Regions from separate parts of the Phytobacter palmae genome, predicted to be linked through region 1. Evidence: predicted binding sites of a transcription regulator. Region 1 holds the regulator's gene; the other holds the start of a gene.
The links. The regulator LexA, encoded in region 1, represses DNA repair genes until DNA is damaged. The targets are predictions, from matches to a motif close to TNCTGTATGTACATACAGNA.

Region 2: recA (recombinase RecA) is a predicted target of LexA. The motif match lies at 3,190-3,209, and genes of this name have one in related genera.

Annotation. Positions count from the first base shown of each region.
Region 1 is NZ_JBCIVJ010000025.1:274-5,166, forward strand. Features, by position in the region: gene zur (zinc uptake transcriptional repressor Zur) at 1-483, shown strand, start outside; gene AAIG39_RS21890 (CsbD family protein) at 590-799, opposite strand; gene AAIG39_RS21895 (hypothetical protein) at 897-1,085, shown strand; gene lexA (transcriptional repressor LexA) at 1,060-1,674, opposite strand; gene AAIG39_RS21905 (diacylglycerol kinase) at 1,783-2,151, opposite strand; gene plsB (glycerol-3-phosphate 1-O-acyltransferase PlsB) at 2,282-4,702, shown strand; gene ubiA (4-hydroxybenzoate octaprenyltransferase) at 4,810-4,893, opposite strand, start outside.
Region 2 is NZ_JBCIVJ010000003.1:1,922-6,814, forward strand. Features, by position in the region: gene AAIG39_RS05130 (DUF968 domain-containing protein) at 1-49, opposite strand, end outside; gene AAIG39_RS05135 (RusA family crossover junction endodeoxyribonuclease) at 34-402, opposite strand; gene AAIG39_RS05140 (hypothetical protein) at 405-605, opposite strand; gene AAIG39_RS05145 (LexA family protein) at 602-994, opposite strand; gene AAIG39_RS05150 (hypothetical protein) at 1,187-1,651, opposite strand; gene AAIG39_RS05155 (hypothetical protein) at 1,792-2,025, opposite strand; gene recA (recombinase RecA) at 2,064-3,125, opposite strand; partial or broken gene AAIG39_RS05165 (DNA cytosine methyltransferase) at 3,320-3,793, opposite strand; gene AAIG39_RS05170 (hypothetical protein) at 3,754-4,260, opposite strand; gene AAIG39_RS05175 (hypothetical protein) at 4,257-4,568, opposite strand; gene AAIG39_RS05180 (hypothetical protein) at 4,562-4,893, opposite strand, start outside.

The DNA of each region.
Region 1 (4,893 bases):
CAGGCCGAAAAACTGTGTGTGCAACGGAATGTGCGCCTGACTCCCCAGCGCCTCGAAGTGTTACGCCTGATGAGTCTGCAACAGGGGGCCATCAGCGCTTACGATCTGCTCGACCTTCTGCGTGAGGCAGAGCCTCAAGCTAAACCCCCTACCGTTTATCGCGCGCTTGATTTTCTTTTAGAACAAGGGTTTGTGCATAAAGTGGAGTCCACGAACAGCTATGTGCTTTGCCATCTTTTCGATCAACCGACGCACACTTCTGCGATGTTTATCTGTGACCGTTGTGGCGTGGTAAAAGAAGAACAGGCGGAGGGCGTGGAAGATATTATGCATGCGCTGGCGGCAAAACGCGGTTTTGCGCTACGCCATAATGTTATTGAAGCCCATGGATTATGCGCTGATTGCGCTGAGGTTGAAGCGTGCCGACATCCCGGCGAATGCCATCATGACCACACGATTCAGTTGAAAAAAAAATCGCGCTAGTCGCGATTTTCTCTTTTAAGCAGATAAGCCATTTGAGGGTGGTACATCCATGTACCGTTCGGGCAGGGTAGCCATGAGGGTCTACACATTGAGGGGGATGTGAAGGCTACCAGCGGTAATCATTCCGCGTTTCCCAGTCGACGACTTCTTTTTCTGCCTGATCTTTGGCATAGCCGTAACGTTCCTGGATTTTACCGACCAGTTGGTCACGTTTACCTTCGATGATAGTCATATCATCGTCGGTCAATTTACCCCACTGCTCTTTCGCTTTACCTTTGAACTGTTTCCAGTTGCCGCTGACTTCGTCTTTATTCATTGTCATCTCCTCATCGTTGGTCATGGACAGCGTTATTCCTTTCGTTACGCTCTAAATATCCTGAACGTGATAATTATTGTAGTTAAGGATAGCGGCCATGAATCTATATTCGGAATTTTTAACCACCAGAATGGAAATTAACGGAATAGATATGCAGAACAAAACTGAGTGGGATCAGGGGGATAAAGCAAAAGTTAAAGCTTTGTCAGGAAAAGAAAGCAACCGTGACAGCAGAATTGCCGCCACGGATCAGAAGGATATTACAGCCATTCACCGTTGCGGATAACGCCAACCGCCAGCCCTTCAATAGTGAAGTTCTGCTCACGCAGGTTAACCACAATGGGGGAAAACTCACTGTTTTCAGGCAATAGCTGTACAGTATTGCCCTGTTTTTTCAGGCGTTTGACCGTCACTTCATCGTCAATACGCGCCACAACAACCTGTCCGTTACGAACATCCTGAGTTTTATGAACAGCCAGCAGGTCGCCATCCATGATGCCGATATCTTTCATCGACATACCGCTTACACGAAGCAGAAAATCAGCGTTAGGTTTGAAGAGAGAGGGATCGACCTGATAGTGTCCTTCGATATGCTGTTGCGCCAGCAAAGGTTCGCCAGCAGCGACACGCCCGATAAGCGGTAAGCCAGCATCATCTTCTTCTTCAAGAAGCAGACGAATACCGCGAGACGCACCCGATACAATCTCAATAACGCCCTTACGCGCAAGCGCTTTCAAGTGTTCCTCTGCCGCGTTTGGGGAACGGAACCCCAACTGTTGCGCGATCTCCGCACGCGTCGGCGGCATACCTGTCTGGTTGATTCGATCGCGAATAAGATCGAACACCTCTTGCTGCCTGGCCGTTAAAGCTTTCATTCCGCCCCCTGGGTGTATATACAGTTATGCTGTGAGTATATACAGCTAAAGGTGATTTTGAAACCAAAATTAAGCAAAAAGCGTAGTCTTAACGTATTTCTGGAAGCGTTATCGAAAATAGCCCCACAGCAGAGAAACCCAGGTGAACAGTGCCAGAAGAATGGCCATTAGTACGGCTGCAGACCCCATGTCCTTCGCACGCCCTGAGAGTTCGTGAAATTCAGACCCAATACGGTCAACCACCGCTTCAATCGCACTATTGAGGATTTCCACAATCATCACCAGCACGACAGAACCAATCAACAGAACACGCGTGATAGCGTCAACGTCCACAAAAGCCGCAATGATGATAGCAATAATGACCGCAACACCTTCCTGACGAAAAGCAGCTTCGTTAATCCACGCTGCGCGCACCCCTTTCCATGAATAGCCTGCCGCTTTAATGATGCGGGTAATTCCAGTGGTATTGTTGGCCATGAAAAACAACCTTTTTATGTAATGAACGTCAATGTCTATGTAAGCTTATAGAGGTAGAAAAGAAATTCTGCGGACTTTCTGATATTCTTGCCGCGCAATGGCATTATTAACCAGAGGCTTTACATCGTTTATGTCCGGCTGGCCACGAATTTACTACAAATTACTTAATTTACCATTAAGCGTCCTGGTAAAAAGCAAGTCTATCCCGGCGGAACCCGCCCAGGAATTAGGACTCGATACGTCACGCCCTATTATGTACGTTTTGCCTTATAATTCGAAGGCAGACTTGCTAACCTTGCGCGCTCAATGTCTGGCGCATGATTTGCCCGACCCCCTCGAACCGCTTGAAATCGACGGAGCGGAGCTGCCGCGTTATATCTTTATTCACGGCGGACCGCGCGTCTTTACCTGGTACACGCCAAAAGAAGAGTCGGTCAAGTTGTTCCATGACTATCTCGATCTGCACCGCAGCCATCCCGATCTGGATGTTCAGATGGTGCCTGTGTCGATGATGTTCGGTCGTTCTCCCGGGCGCGAAAAGGGCGAGGTCAACCCGCCGCTGCGTATGCTAAACGGTATTCAGAAGTTTTTCGCGATCTCATGGCTTGGCCGCGACAGCTTTGTGCGTTTCTCGCCGCCGGTTTCGCTGCGTCATATGGCAACCGAGCACGGTACGGATAAAATCATTGCGCAAAAGCTGGCCCGCGTAGCGCGTATGCACTTCGCCCGTCAGCGCCTGGCCGCAGTGGGGCCGCGTTTACCTGCCCGTCAGGACCTGTTTAATAAGCTGCTCTCCTCTAAAGCCATCGCCCGCGCGGTAGAAGACGAAGCGCGCAGCAAGAAGATCTCCCATGATAAAGCGCAACAAAACGCAATTGCGCTGATGGAAGAGATCGCAGCAAACTTCTCTTACGAGATGATCCGTCTGTCAGACCGTATCCTCGGTTTTACCTGGAACCGTCTGTACCAGGGCATTAATGTGCATAACGCGGAACGTGTTCGTCAGCTCGCCCATGATGGTCATGAGATTGTCTATGTGCCCTGCCATCGCAGCCATATGGACTATTTGCTGCTCTCCTACGTGCTCTATCATCAGGGGCTGGTGCCGCCGCATATCGCTGCCGGTATTAACCTGAACTTCTGGCCGGCGGGGCCTATTTTCCGTCGTCTGGGCGCGTTTTTTATTCGTCGTACCTTTAAGGGCAACAAGCTCTACTCGACAGTTTTCCGCGAGTATCTGGGTGAGCTGTTTAACCGCGGCTATTCAGTAGAATACTTTGTTGAAGGTGGGCGTTCTCGTACGGGTCGTCTGTTGGATCCGAAGACCGGTACGCTGTCTATGACGATTCAGGCTATGCTCCGTGGAGGCACGCGTCCGATCACGCTGGTGCCAATCTACATTGGCTATGAGCACGTCATGGAAGTTGGCACCTACGCCAAAGAACTGCGCGGCGCGACGAAAGAAAAAGAAGGTTTTGCCCAGATGGTACGCGGTTTGAGTAAGCTGCGTAATCTCGGTCAGGGCTATGTCAACTTTGGCGAACCCATTCCGCTGATGAACTATCTGAACCATCGCGTACCGGAATGGCGTGAGTCCATCGATCCCATAGAGGCTGTCCGTCCTGCCTGGCTGACGCCGACAGTGAATGCGATTGCTGCTGATCTGATGGTGCGTATTAACAATGCCGGCGCGGCAAACGCGATGAACCTCTGCTGTACCGCGCTTCTGGCTTCTCGCCAGCGTTCATTGACCCGTGAACAGCTTACCGAGCAGTTGAACTGCTACCTCAACCTGATGCGCAATGTGCCTTATGCGGCCGATATAACGGTACCCACCGTCAGTGCGGACGCGCTTATTGAGCACGCCCTGCAGATGAATAAGTTCGAGGTAGAGAAAGATACGATTGGCGACATCATCATTCTGCCGCGCGAGCAGGCGGTACTGATGACCTACTATCGCAACAACATTGCGCATATGCTGATGTTGCCATCGCTGATGGCGGCCATTATCACCCAGCATCGTCATATCTCTCAGGACGAAATGCTGCGCCATGTGGAACTGCTCTACCCGATGCTGAAAGCTGAGCTTTTCTTGCGTTGGGAAAAAGAAGAGCTGGCCGGCGTGCTGGAAAATCTTGCGCAGGAATTGCTGCGCCAGGGGCTGATCACCATGAAGGATGGCCAGCTCTATATCAATCCGGCACATTCCCGCACTCTGCAATTGCTGGCGGCTGGCGCGCGCGAAACGTTGCAACGTTATGCCATCACTTTCTGGTTGCTGAGCGCAAATCCGGCGATGAACCGCAGCACGCTGGAGAAAGAGAGCCGCACTCTGGCGCAACGTCTGTCTGTTCTGCACGGTATCAATGCCCCGGAATTCTTCGATAAGGCAGTTTTCAGTACTCTGGTGCTGACGCTGCGTGATGAAGGGTATATCAGTGATACCGGAGATGCAGAGCCCGAACAGACGCTGGCGGTATATCAGCTTTTAGCTGAGCTGATTACCTCAGATGTGCGTTTGACAATTGAGAGCGCGACGCAGGCGGAGTAAAGCATCGCATCCGGTAACTTCCCCGATGCGCTTCGCTTATCGGGGCTACACGAAGCTTTGCGCTTACGGTAGCCCCGATAAGGTAACGCCGCATCCGGGAAATCGTCTTACGCCAGGTAACTTGTCGCCAGACCGATAAACAGTACCAGCCCCACGTAGTTATTATTCATAAACGCTTTAAAACAGGCGTC
Region 2 (4,893 bases), on a different contig from region 1:
GCACAACCCCCATATCCCGGGCGATATCCGGTTTCAGCAGGACGCGCATGCCGCCTCCCGGATTATGATTTGCCCGATCTCGCCCCACACTTTAGTTATGTGGCAATCCCAGATGTGCGCATCATCCTCATAGAGCGCATCCATCAGGGCTTTCAGCATGTTGTCGCAGTCAGGCTTAGCCTGGTGTGGCTGGCCGTTATGTTGCTGGCGTTTCTTTTTGCTCCAACTGGCTGGCATAGGCAGGACAAACGTGACATGCGCACCAGACTCAGGCAGGGCTACACCACGCAGTCGCACCTCATCGCAGAACGCCCGGTAACGCATAACCTCAGGGCGCTTTTTCCACTTGTCGGCGCGAGTCATACGGGGTTTGCCCATCGGCACGATTGGATAAATTTGCATACTCACTCCCAGTGCCTCCACTGGTAAGTTTTATCTGGACGCGGTGGCTTGCCCGACTCAGGCAGGCGCGCGCTGACAATCCAGCTCTTATAGTCAGGAGCAAGGCTTTTTTCGGTTTCGACGTGTTTTGCCGTGTAGCGGGCAACCAGCTCCGTGGCTTGTTCGGCGGTGAGGTCAGTATGTGTGAACCAGCCTTTTTTCATTGCCCGCCCTCGTACAGTCGGACAAATTCCTCAGCGCGTGCACGGGCGCCGGGTTCATGGTTCAATAACGCATTCAGCAACTGCACCGCAAGAACAGGCTCCTTGTTACCGACGATTGTTATACCGCGGGCAGCCCCCCGGACCTGGTTAATTAACCCTTTTCGCTCAAGCGCCTTGAGGTGTTCAGCGACTGCATTAACAGAACGGACGCCAATAAGCCCGGCCAGTTCTTTCATGGTTGGCGGGTAACCGTGCTGCCGGATATAGAACAGCAGCAGGTCATATACTTCCTGCTGTCGCGGAGTGAGGTTTTGCAACAACAAGAGGCCGACTGCGTCTTCACGCGTATCAGCCAGTGGATGTTCTGATTTTGAGGTGGTATGCGCCATGGGTCTCTCCGTGGCGCAGCAGGTGTCGGGGGTTCAATCCGACATGGAAGATACTAACAGATAATCGTTGCTATTGGTTAACCGCCGAAAACAGCCGTGACATTAATTTATCTTTATGCATCACCAGTCAGCCATTTTTTGCGGACCGACTGAGAAAATCTATCGAGACTAAGGTCCCGGAGGGCTTGGTGGTTACTTTTGCGATGCGGAGCGTAGCGCTAATTGGTCCAACGCATCTTGTACCTGATTTCTAACATTGTTATTAGTGATGGGAACTTGCTGCATTTGACCGAATGCCATCTGCGTTTCAACCCACATGTCCGCCCATACCTTCGTATCGCTATTGATTTGAGCAAGGGTGAATCGAGTTTTACTTACCGGGGTAGTTGAATAAGCATTCCCAATAAGCGCTTGTGACAAGATTGCCTGTCCGCCCTCCTGCTGTTTCCCGCATGTAATGGTGTTGTCAGTAGACTCAGAGATCATAAAACCAGTAGAGCTACACAACTCAGTTATCCAATCTTTGACTTGTGATTTTTGCGTATTTTTATAAACAGCCTCGGGCTTCCCCGATGCCGTTTGTTTTTTTAAAGGCGCCTGCCCAGCACATCCTACGACACTAAAAATGATTGCGGACGCCATCAGAACTTTTTTCATTATCATCCCCTGATTAGTATGGTTTTGAGCATATTAACCAGGGGATGCTTGAAAGCAACGAAATAGTGTTGAGATTACTTTTTCGCAATATTCTGACTTATGAATCCGCCAACCTTATCTACTATGAGATACCTGGTCAGCTAACATGCCGCATCAGATACGTGACAAACGCGATAACCGGCCTTTTCCAGCATCATTGTGAACATTGAAGGTGTGCCAATAACCTCATCTTCCATCAGCGGCATGAATGAAACCATATCGCCTTTGCGATACATCATGGCACGCTGGCAGTCAGGAAATGACTCGAGATAAGCGATTATCGCCCTGTCTGCACAACGTACCACTGCAAAACCGGTATCAGGCAAGTCATCCATGCCCCCTCCTTCTTCTTGTTTCGCACGACCATATTGGGTTATTCGTTTTCTGCGTCTTCTGTTGCTTCTTCAGGAGGGGTTACATCTGAGGGGATAGCTCCCGCCACCAGCGCATTTTCTCTGATTAGTGACTCTATCTCGCCGGAAACACCTGGGTTTTCCTCAAGCCATTTAGTCGCATTGCCGCGACCATTCCCAATTTTTTCGCCTTTATAGTCGTACCATGCGCCCATTTTTTGGATGATTTTTAACTGGACACCCAGATCAAGAATTTCATCGGTACGGGATATTCCTTTACCAAACAGAAGACGGTAGGAGGCCTTTTTGAACGGCGCCGCCACTTTATTTTTTACAATTTTAACGGTCGTATCCTTACCGACAATCTGCTCGCCTTCCTTGATGTTTGTCGCCCGCACATCCAGGCGAACGGTCGCATAGAATTTCAGCGCGTTTCCTCCCGTAGTAGTCTCCGGGTTACCAAACATGACGCCAATTTTCATTCTCAACTGATTGATAAATATCACCACTGTTTTCGTTTTGCTGATTTCGCCAGCTAATTTACGCATGGCCTGGCCCATCATGCGGGCTTGAATACCCATTTGTGGATCACCAATTTCGCCCTCAAGTTCAGCTTTTGGGACCAGCGCAGCGACAGAGTCAACGACAATCACGCCCACGGCGCCAGAGCGCACCAGAGCGTCGGTAATTTCCAGAGCCTGCTCACCCGTATCGGGTTGCGAAATAAGCAGATTATCGATGTCCACCCCAAGCATTTGCGCATAGCGAGGATCAAGCGCATGTTCCGCATCAATGAAAGCACACTGCCGACCCGTTTTTTGGGCCGCAGCAATAGCAGAAAGGGCGACAGTGGTTTTACCGGATGATTCGGGGCCGTACACTTCAATAATCCTGCCTACCGGGATCCCACCACCCAGCGCGATATCCAGACTAAGCGACCCGCTGGACATCGTTTCAACTATCAGGTTTGAGTTTTCACCAAGGCGCATAATTGAGCCCTTACCAAACTGTTTCTCTATTTGTCCCATCGCAGCCTGGAGGGCTTTTGTTTTTTCTTCCTGGTTGGCAGGTTTCTCATTCATAACTTTTTTCTTATCGTTCGCCATGGCGGATCTCCTGTATGAGCAATAACTGTGTTTATGTACATACTGTATAAATAAACAGTACACTCATAAATTAGAATGATCAATACAGTGAAGGTACAAATTGTTAATGCGGTAGCTGACAATATAAAAAAGAAAACCCGCATGCAGCGGGTTAAATTTATGAAGGTTTACTATGCGGCCATTTCTTTGGCTGAACACATCTCTGGCAGATTAGCCCTCACCAGTGCTTCCGCGAACGGCGGCGGTACCGCGTTGCCGCACCTCGCAACTTGCTTGTCTTTTGCGTACTTCACGCCTTGATAGTCGCGGTCGATGATGTACCACTCCGGGAATCCCTGCGCCCGGTAAAGCTCGCGCGGCTGGAGCATGCGCATACCGATATCAACGATGCGATATACCACGTCTTTGATGGTTACAAACTCGCTGATGCCGTACTCATGCAGGAATGCCGCCACCTGCCCCGCCCGGTGCTCGTCATATTCGTTTTCAGCCAGCATGGTCCTCACCTCACCAAAGTGCAGGCCACCCGCCGTTACGGTCTGCAACGGTGTATCGGTTGGCTGCCCGATATTCGTGCCACGCATTTTAATAACGCTGGACGTGATCAAAGCGTGGTGGTTTCCAGTCGTAATAGTATGGGATGGCGGGCCATCGAGTCGAACTCATTTGCCAGGCACGCCATTTCTTTCAACGTCGGTGAACGCTCTTTGAGGCAGATTATTTCGTGGCGCACCGAATCTGCTGCATAGCTGAATGCATCAGCTCGTGCTTCTTCTCGCAGGGCTGCGATTGCTGCCGATGTGGCGAGGGATTGCATGCAAGCTATGATTGACTTCATTCCAGCCAACAACGCCTCGTCCTCCGAAGCTCCGTTACCTTCTGCAATTGCGGACGCCGCTGCACCTTCCTCGCTATGTTTTAACCAGTTTTCGGGAGTAAGAAGAATGGTGTTTTCCATCGCCAACTGCGCGGTCAGTTCGGTTTGTTTATCCAGTGCAGTAGCCAGGTGAGACACCATTTTGGCGATCTCGATAATCGGTGTGTCAGCCGTCATTGCGGCTGCAAATTCGTGCCCCACACGGGCTACATGTTTGTTTGCAACGATTGTCATTTCTGTGCGCTCCCGAAAATTTTGTGAACCTGATAACCCTGCCATTTTTCGCGGCAAATCTGCGCTGCAGTTTGCGGCGCTGGAGGACAGGCAGCGGGTGCCACTCGCGAACGCCACCGATGTGTAAGCCGGTATTCAGGGTGGTGAGGTTTACCAACGTTTTTCACGATGCCCGCCAGCGTCAGACGTTTCAGGCGGTCGTAGGCCTCTTTGATGTCGCAGCCCAGCAGACTGCGAACCTGCCGTGTGGAAATGGATTTTTCCCGTACCAGAAATTCAACGATGGCGCGTTGCTCAGGTTTCAGCATGCTTCTGCCCTCCGCGCGCGGGCATTGCGAATGCAGCGGTTACGCAATCGGGAAATGTCCTGAATCTCCTGACTGCTTTTTGCCAGTCGCATAATCTCGCTGTATTTCGTAGCAGCACGCAGCCAGTGCCCCCGTGATTCAATCAGAGCAGCCTCTTCAAGCGCCACCCGTAGAACTTCCGGATCGGCTTTTTGACCAAGCTCCGGTAACTCGATATCGGGGATATCGCTGCCGGGCACAACGGTATATTCCCAGTGGGTGCCGTTGTGGCTCCGGGTCATGACACCGCGCTGTACTAACGCAGCCAGTTGCTGCCCCGTCGAAC